2 regions of the Weizmannia sp. FSL K6-3076 genome follow, and region 2 is predicted to be linked to the other one. Evidence: predicted binding sites of a transcription regulator. Region 2 holds the regulator's gene; the other holds the start of a gene.
The links. The regulator LexA, encoded in region 2, represses DNA repair genes until DNA is damaged. The targets are predictions, from matches to a motif close to CGAACATATGTTCG.

Region 1: ruvA (Holliday junction branch migration protein RuvA) is a predicted target of LexA. The motif match lies at 1,953-1,966, and genes of this name have one in related genera.

Annotation. Positions count from the first base shown of each region.
Region 1 is NZ_JBBOWU010000001.1:2,014,338-2,018,755, forward strand. It holds gene queA (tRNA preQ1(34) S-adenosylmethionine ribosyltransferase-isomerase QueA) at 1-33, opposite strand, end outside; gene NSS95_RS09590 (DUF2905 domain-containing protein) at 69-275, opposite strand; gene ruvB (Holliday junction branch migration DNA helicase RuvB) at 272-1,270, opposite strand; gene ruvA (Holliday junction branch migration protein RuvA) at 1,287-1,889, opposite strand; gene NSS95_RS09605 (YebC/PmpR family DNA-binding transcriptional regulator) at 2,388-3,107, opposite strand; gene NSS95_RS09610 (aminoglycoside phosphotransferase family protein) at 3,220-4,188, opposite strand.
Region 2 is NZ_JBBOWU010000001.1:1,694,532-1,698,949, reverse strand. It holds gene NSS95_RS07895 (MerR family transcriptional regulator) at 76-465, shown strand; gene glnA (type I glutamate--ammonia ligase) at 535-1,872, shown strand; gene lexA (transcriptional repressor LexA) at 2,091-2,711, opposite strand; gene yneA (cell division suppressor protein YneA) at 2,918-3,256, shown strand; gene NSS95_RS07875 (YneB family resolvase-like protein) at 3,253-3,906, shown strand; gene NSS95_RS07870 (DUF896 domain-containing protein) at 3,997-4,230, shown strand; gene tkt (transketolase) at 4,349-4,418, shown strand, end outside.

The sequences.
Region 1 (4,418 bases), 320 kb from region 2:
CGGCAGTTCATAATCAAATAAATCGAGTTTCATTGTTGTTTCCCCTTCATTTTGAATCCCATTTGCGGTTATTTGAACCGTCCAATGATATATAATAACACACTTAAGATCACGCTTAAAAGGATCGATGTTGCGATTGGAAAATAAAAGGTTGTGTTCCCTTTTTTAATGAGGATATCGCCCGGCAGCCGGCCGATTTTCGTAAACTGCATCAACAGGCCGATAGCAAAAAGAATCACGGCGATCGTCATCAGCACTTTTCCAAATCCGCTCATTCCGGTACCTCCATATGAAAATGTGCGTAGCAAAGCGGGGTCGCTACCCTGCCGCGCGGCGTGCGCTGCAAAAAGCCAATTTGCAGCAAATACGGCTCATATACATCTTCAATCGTTTCCCTTTCTTCCCCGATGCTGGCCGCAATCGTGTCGAGCCCGACAGGACCGCCCCGGAAGCGCTCTATGATCGCTTTTAACAGCTTATGATCAATATGGTCAAGCCCGCGTTTGTCAACTTGCAAAAGTTCAAGGGCATAATTGGCGATCTCAAGGGTGACCTTTCCGTCTCCTTTGACCTGGGCAAAGTCGCGCACCCTTCTTAACAGCCGGTTCGCAATCCGCGGCGTGCCCCGCGAACGCCTTGCAATTTCCGCTGCCCCCTCAGGCTCAATCGCCGTCTCGAGGATGCCGGCTGTCCGCAGCACAATTTCCGCCAGTTGCGCTTCGTTATAATATTCGAGCCGGCTGATCACCCCGAACCGGTCGCGCAGCGGTGCTGAAACCGAACCGGCCCTCGTCGTCGCCCCGATCAAGGTAAACGGGGGCAGGTCAAGGCGGATGGAGCGGGCACCCGATCCTTTGCCGATCACGATATCAAGGCAAAAGTCTTCCATTGCCGGGTACAGCACTTCTTCAATCGCTTTCGGCAGGCGGTGGATTTCGTCAATAAACAGCACTTCCCCCGGCTCAAGCGCGGTTAACACGCTGGCAAGATCGCCCGGCCGCTCGATGGCAGGCCCTGAAGTCGTCCGGATGTTCGCGCCCATTTCGTTTGCGATCACGGTGGCAAGCGTCGTTTTGCCAAGCCCCGGCGGACCATAAAGCAGCACGTGGTCAAGTGTTTCGCGCCGCCCTTTCGCCGCTTCAATAAACACGGCTAAATTATGCTTCACTTCATCCTGGCCGATATATTGCGCAAGGGTTTGCGGCCTGAGGCTCATTTCAAAGGAAACTTCCTGTTCATTTGCCTCGCCGGAAACTACGCGGTCTTCCATGCTCTCCCCTCCTCCATTATTTTACCATTGCTTTTAAAGCGAGTTTAATATATTCATCCGCAGAAAGCACTTCTTCCGGAAGTTCTGGCACCACTTTCGCGATTTCTTTTTCCGAATAGCCGAGCGCCGCCAAAGCGAGCATCGCTTCTTCGAGGTTTTGGTTGGTGGATGCAGGCACCGCTTTTTCCACGCCTGCCTCGTCCGGCATCTCCGGCACGAGGCCTTGCAGCTTTCCTTTCAGATCAAGAATCATCTGCCTTGCCGTTTTTTTGCCGACACCGGGGAATTTGACAAGGAAAGATTCATTTTCATTCTCAATGGCGTCAACGACCTGCTGTGGCTGCCCGTACGCAAGAATGGCAAGCGCCCCTTTTGGCCCGATGCCGGAAACATTGAGCAGCTTTTGAAACAGCGCCCGTTCTTCCGCCGTTTCAAAACCGTAAAGCGCGATCAGATCTTCGCGCACATGCTGGTATGTAAAAATTTTTCGTTCTTGTCCGATGCTTTTTGAAAAAATATACGGGTTCGGCGCCAGCAGCCGGTAGCCGATCCCCCCGTTTTCCACGACAATGTAATCCGGGCTCACGGAATCAATGATGCCTTTAATATATTCGTACAACCTTCCCACACGCTCCTCAAAAACTTGCTATCCCATATTGTACCACAGAATGCAACCGTTTTGGGAACGAATGTCCGGTCCCGCCTTTTTTTCCGGCCGGATGATTCCTAAGGCTGGGCGCTTTTCCTGTTTCCATGGCGGAAAAAACGCCTGCAACCGGAGACAGATCCGTGTCCGTGTGGCTTACCGGGCTCACTTTTTTTCGAATGCCCGCTGCCTCTTAACGCCCTTCCAGGATTTCCAGTCGAAACCATCGTCCGGGTTTTAACGGCACGATTCTTTAGCCACAGTGCAGCCGGTTTAAAAACGGCATGGTCCCTTTTCCGCAGTGCGCCGGTCTAAAACAGCATGGTCCTCTCTCGTAGTGCGCCGGTTTAAAAACAGCAAGGGCCCTCTCCACAGTGTAGCCGGTTGGATACAGGGCTAACCGGCTTTGCTGCAAAAAAGTCACTTTCCGCACCCGGCCGGAACCGGGTGCGGAAAGTGACTGGGACATTATCATTCGGCGTTATGGTAAACTTCCTGGACATCGTCATCGTCTTCCAGCCTGTCCAGCAATCGCTCCATCTTTTCTTTTTGCGCTTCATCCAAAGCAATTGTGTTTTGCGGCACCATGGTAATTTCTGCCCGGGCAAACGTAAAGCCTTTTTCCTCGAGGTTCTTCTTCACATCCATGAATTGCTCCGGATCTGTATAAATTTCAAACACTTCATCGCTCGTTTCCATTTCCTCGGCGCCTGCTTCAATCGCGGCAAGCAGCATTCCGTCTTCATCTATCTCGAGCCCTTCCCGCTCAATGACAAGATAGCCTTTGCGGTCAAACAGGAAAGACACGCATCCGTTTTCGCCGAGATTTCCGCCGTTGCGCGAAAACGCAACACGGACATTGGAAGCGGTCCGGTTTTTATTATCGGTTAAAGCCGTGACCATGACGGCAACGCCGCCCGGCCCGTACCCTTCATATGTGATTTCCTCGTAATGTTCGGCGTTTTGGCTGCCGCTTGCTTTCTCGATGGCGCGTTTAATATTGTCATTCGGCATATTGGCGGCCTTTGCCTTTTCAATGACCAGGCGGAGGCTTGAGTTCGCTTCCGGGTCAGGGCCGTTTTTCGCCGCTACATAAATTTCCTTTGCCAGTTTTTGAAAGATTTTTCCGCGCTTTGCATCTTGCGCATTTTTTCTGCCTTGAATATTTTTCCATTTGGAATGGCCGGACATGGCCATCACTCCTTTCTGACAGCGCTGATACAGTCCCCTATTACTATACCATAACTCGCCCGAAAGGAGGATGAAAAGCATTATGCTGGCCGTAAGCGTCCAGGTTTTTCCGTTATGCTTGCAAACGCCTTTTTACTTCTTTTTGAAAGCGGGCGCGTTCCCCGAATTGCCCGATGGAAAGCAGGGAAAGATGCGGCCAGTACTGCTCTTTTTCTTTTTTGCCGCTTCCAACAAACCGGTTCCACTCTCTTAAAACATCCGTCGGGTAAAGGAGCGCCTCAAGAAAAGTTTCCCTGTCCGGCGCACCGTCCAGCATTCCCCACTTTTCAAGAGCAGCAAGCGACCATGAAGCAGCGGGCAAAACCCGGTTGCAAAACTGGAGATCATCGGTCCAGGCCGGGGCAAGGCGGGCAAGGTCAAAATCAATCAAATACAGTTCCCCGTTTTTCGCACGCAAAAAATTATGGTGGGCAACATCACCGTGCGTGATGCAATACGGCGGACGGTGAAGCAAATGCTGTTTTTTCTCAAGCCGGTTTAACGCCTCGGCTGCCCATCTTTCGTACGCGGCAAAATACGTTTCCGGCAAATACCGGACAATTTGTTCTTTGTTTTCCAGAAATGTCCGGTACCGCGCCTGCCATTTTCTCAGCTGGAAAAAGCGCGGAAATTCCATTTTTACGGCTTGCGGAAAGTGCGCGGTCTTTTCGTGATACTGTTTTAACAGGCGGAAAGCGGCGTGGATGTCTGCTTCCGTCCCGAAGGTAAAACCGGCCGGGTCTTCTTCAATGTATGCCATAAACCCAAAAGCTTTGCCTTGAAAGGGGCTGTCGTTGTCATCTTCCAGAAAACGGCAAGTTTGGGTGAAACCGCTTTTCCGCAGTTCCGATGTAAGCAGCATTTGCCGTTTAAGGCGCGTATCGGAACCATATTGCTTCATGATCACTTTCTTTGTCTTTGTTCCGATAAGCCATACCCGGTCACGCAACCTGCGCCAGTCAACAATCGGTTCCTGCAGTCTGTTTTCCGCATAAAGAAGGAGACGTTTGGTTTCGTCTCCCTCTTGTCTCCGGCCGCCCATTATTTTTCTTCTTCGCCGGAAGGATCCCGTTTTTCCTGCGGCTGGTCCGTTTTTTCGCCCCGGTCATATCCGAACGGGGCCTGCATCCCGTACGGTTCCTGCATGCCGTATGGTGGTTGCGACATCCCGTATGGCGGTTGCGGCATGCCACCAAATGGTTCCTGCATGCCGTACGGTTGCGGCGCCATCCCGTACGGTTCCTGCACGCCGCCGTAAGGTTGCTCCTGGCA
Region 2 (4,418 bases):
AGAAAATATAACATTTTGTTGACAAAAAAACTCACATGGAATATAGTAAAAATATAAAGAAAAGGAGCGTATAACATGGGTCGAAAAGAAATCCGCCGTTCGATGCCGCTTTTGCCGATCGGAACCGTTATGAAGCTAACAGATTTATCGGCCCGGCAGATCCGCTATTATGAAGAACACGAGCTGATTACACCGGCAAGAACGGAAGGCAATCGCCGCCTTTATTCTTTAAATGATGTCGACCGGCTTCTTGATATTAAAGATTTGCTGGATCAGGGGATCAATATTGCAGGCATCAAAAAAATCTTATTGATGAACGACCGCCGCGGAACCGGGCCGGTACTCGTCAAAAATCATGTAACGGATGAAGAAATCCGCAAACGGCTTCGCCAGGAACTGCTGCAGGCCGGCCGTTTTCAAAGACCGAGCCAGCGGTTGTCCGATGCGCCCCGGTTTTTCCATTAACATTGTTGAAAAGCTAGTTTTATAGCTTAGATATATACTTTTTATTGCCTAAAGGGAGGAATACTGTTCATGCCTAAGTTTACACGTGAAGATATTTTGAAGAATGCCGAAGAACAAAATGTGAAATTCATCCGCTTGCAGTTCACGGATATTTTGGGGACGATTAAAAACGTGGAAATCCCGCTCAGCCAGCTTGAAAAAGCGCTCGACAATAAAATCATGTTCGACGGCTCTTCGATTGAAGGGTTTGTCCGGATTGAAGAATCGGATATGTATCTGTATCCGGACTATGATACATGGGTCATTTTCCCGTGGACCGCTGAGAAAGGGAAAGTCGCCCGTCTGATTTGCGATATTTATAATCCGGACGGCACCCCGTTTGAAGGTGATCCGCGGAATAATTTGAAACGGGTATTGAAAGAAATGGAAGAACTTGGCTTCACGAGTTTTAATCTTGGGCCTGAACCGGAATTCTTCCTCTTCAAGCTGAATGAAAAAAATGAACCGACACTGGAGCTGAACGACAACGGCGGCTATTTTGACCTGGCGCCGACGGACCTTGGCGAAAACTGCCGGCGCGACATCGTATTGGAACTCGAGGAAATGGGCTTTGAAATTGAAGCGTCCCACCATGAAGTTGCACCCGGCCAGCACGAAATTGATTTTAAATATGCGGATGCAGTCAGGGCATGCGACAATATCCAGACCTTTAAACTGGTGGTCAAGACGATTGCACGCAAACATGGCCTGCATGCGACGTTTATGCCGAAACCGTTGTTTGGCGTGAACGGTTCCGGGATGCACACCAATCTTTCGCTTTTTAAAGGAAAAGAAAATGCATTCTATGACCCGAACGATGCAGAACTGCAGCTGAGCGATACGGCATACCAGTTCATTGCCGGCATTATGAAGCATGCTTCGAACTTTACGGCTGTCACGAATCCGACGGTGAACTCCTATAAACGGCTTGTGCCGGGTTATGAAGCGCCTTGTTATGTTGCCTGGTCCGCTCGCAACCGCAGCCCGCTCATGCGGATTCCGGCTTCCCGCGGTTTAAGCACGCGCGTTGAGGTGCGCAGCGTTGACCCGTCTGCCAATCCGTATCTCGCGCTCGCCGTCCTGTTAAAAGCAGGGCTTGACGGCATCGCGAACAAATTGCAGGCGCCGGAACCGGTCGACCGCAACATCTATGTCATGACGAAAGAAGAAAGAGAAGAAGCCGGCATTGTCGACCTCCCGGGCACACTGCTGCAGGCGCTGGAAAACTTAAAATCGGATGATGTAATGGTAGACGCCCTTGGCGATCACATTCTCGAACACTTCCTTGAAGCTAAGGAAATTGAATGGGATATGTTCCGCACACAAGTCCACCAATGGGAACGCGACCAGTATATCGAAATGTATTAAGCAAGAAACCCCTTGAAGCGTAAGGCTTTGAGGGGTTTTTGTTTATCGGGCATTTTTGCGTCGAACGCCCAGAAAAACAAAATGCCCATTAATTGCCCCGATTTTTCCTTCGAAAATAGATTGGAAGCCCAGAAATCCTCAAGTGTCACAGGCATTTTTGCCATCAAACTCGCATATGCTCTATTAAAAAAGAAGCAGCCGAAACTGCTTCTTTTTGATCAGTGCACCATTTGCCTGTACAGCCCGATGACAACGCCGAGAATGGTGACGTTTTTCAATATGATCGGTTCCATTGTCTGGTTTTCAGGTTGCAGCCGGAAGTAGTCTTTTTCCTTGAAAAATCTTTTTACTGTCGCTTCATTTTCATCTGTCATAGCGACCACGATATCTCCGTTGTTTGCCGTCTGCTGGGAGCGGACAATCACATAATCGCCGTTTAAAATCCCGGCATCCACCATGCTGTCCCCTTCAATTTCCAGCATGTAGACGGACTCGTCAGACGGGACAAGATGTTCCGGAAGCGGAAAATACTCTTCAATATTTTCTACAGCGGTAATCGGTATGCCTGCTGTTACTTTTCCGACAACAGGCACATTGACAACATTTTGGGCCGGTATTTCTTCATCATGGTCCAAAATTTCAATCGCTCTCGGCTTTGTAGGGTCGCGCCTGATCAACCCCTTGCTTTCAAGCCTTGCGAGATGGCCATGGACAGTTGAACTGGAAGCAAGTCCGACTGCCTGGCCGATTTCCCGCACGGAAGGGGGATAACCTTTTGTTTTTACTTCATGCTTGATGAAATCAAGTATCGCCTGTTGCCGTTTTGATAGTTTTGCCATTCTATTCACCTCGTCACAGTTTTGTTTGGCACCCGCGCTGCGTATGGGGACGTTTACGGGAGGAATGCCATTATTTGCTATTATTATATCACATTGCAGCAGATAAAACAAACGTAAGTTCGAAAAAATGTTGACGAAAAACAGGCGTTCGTTTTATAATAGAACTGGTGATTGGACGAACGAATATTCGCGGGAGGAAGATGGAGATGTCACGATTATGGAAAAAGTATAACTATGTTATGATTTTAGCAGGGCTTACGCTTGTTTTCGGATTTTTCATGATTGGAAGTCTGCGGGATCCATCCCCACACTATATCAAAATCAGCGTCACAGGGGGCGATACGCTTTGGAACATCGCCGGGCAGTATGCGGAAAAGGGCAAAATGTCGAGGGAAGCATTTATCAGCTGGGTTGAGCGTCATAATGATATTGACGGCAACATGATCAAAGCCGGCGAAAAAATTGTCATTCCAATAGAAAAAAATGAATTCAGCGATGATAATAGGGAACTTGCGATGAAATCACAACGGGAGACGAAAAAATGAAAGTTGTTTTATATTGCAGAGTAAGCACGGAAAAAGAAAGCCAGGAAACTTCCTTGGCGAGGCAGCGGGAAGAGCTGGAGAAGCTTTCGGATTCCCACGGTTTTCAAGTGGCCGGGGTGATCTGTGACCGGGCAAGCGGCTATGACCTGGACAGGCCCGGCATCCTTGATCTTCTTGATACGATTGAAAATGAAAAGATTGACGCCGTACTGGTGCAGGATGAAACACGGATCGGAAGAGGAAATGCAAAAATTGCATTGCTTCATTTTTTATATAAAAAAGGGATTAAAGTATATTGTTATGCGCAAAACGGAGAATTGGAGCTTTCGGAATCTGATTCAATGGTGCTGAAAATTGTCAGCATGGTTGAAGAGTATCAGCGAAAGCTGCATAACTTAAAAATTAAAAGGGGAATGGAGCGTGCAGTCAAAAACGGCTACCGTCCGGAAAAAAATTTAAAAGGGAAGCGGAATCCGGACGGCAGGGAGCGAAAGGAAGTGCCGGTTGAAGAAATTATCCGCCTGCGGGATAACGGCTTGACTTTTCAAGAAATTGCTGCGACTATGCGCGGTTTCGGCTACCAAGTTTCAAAAGCAACCGTCCACCGGCGTTACAGGGAATATATGGAGGAAACGGGGCATGATAAATAGTATCAAAACCGTTTCACGGGTGCGCTTTCGTTGCAGGCGGGTCCATATTTTAGTAAGATGGCATCAATTACGGATAAAAGGAGAGAAAATATGCTTTCAAAAGAAAAAATGGCAAGGATTAACGAATTGGCGAAAAAAGCGAAAACCGGCGCCCTGACAAGTGAAGAAGCAAAGGAACAGTCAAAATTGCGAAGCGAGTATTTGCAGGCGTTCCGCTCTTCATTCAGAAAAACGATTGAAAATGTCCGTGTGCTTGACCCGGCTGGCCAGGACGTTACCCCGGAAAAAATTAAGCAAATTCAAACAAAAAGAAAGCTGCACTAAAAAGGAAACCATCCTGCTTTTTTCTTACAAAATCCATACAAAATGGTAAAAGAGTTGTGTTATGGGTTTCACTTGCCTTAATATAGAGTTGTAACCCATGAAGAAAGGATGTTAACAGATGTTTGATAAAACGGACGAACTGGCAGTCACAACAATCCGAACATTGTCCATTGACGCCATCGAAAAAG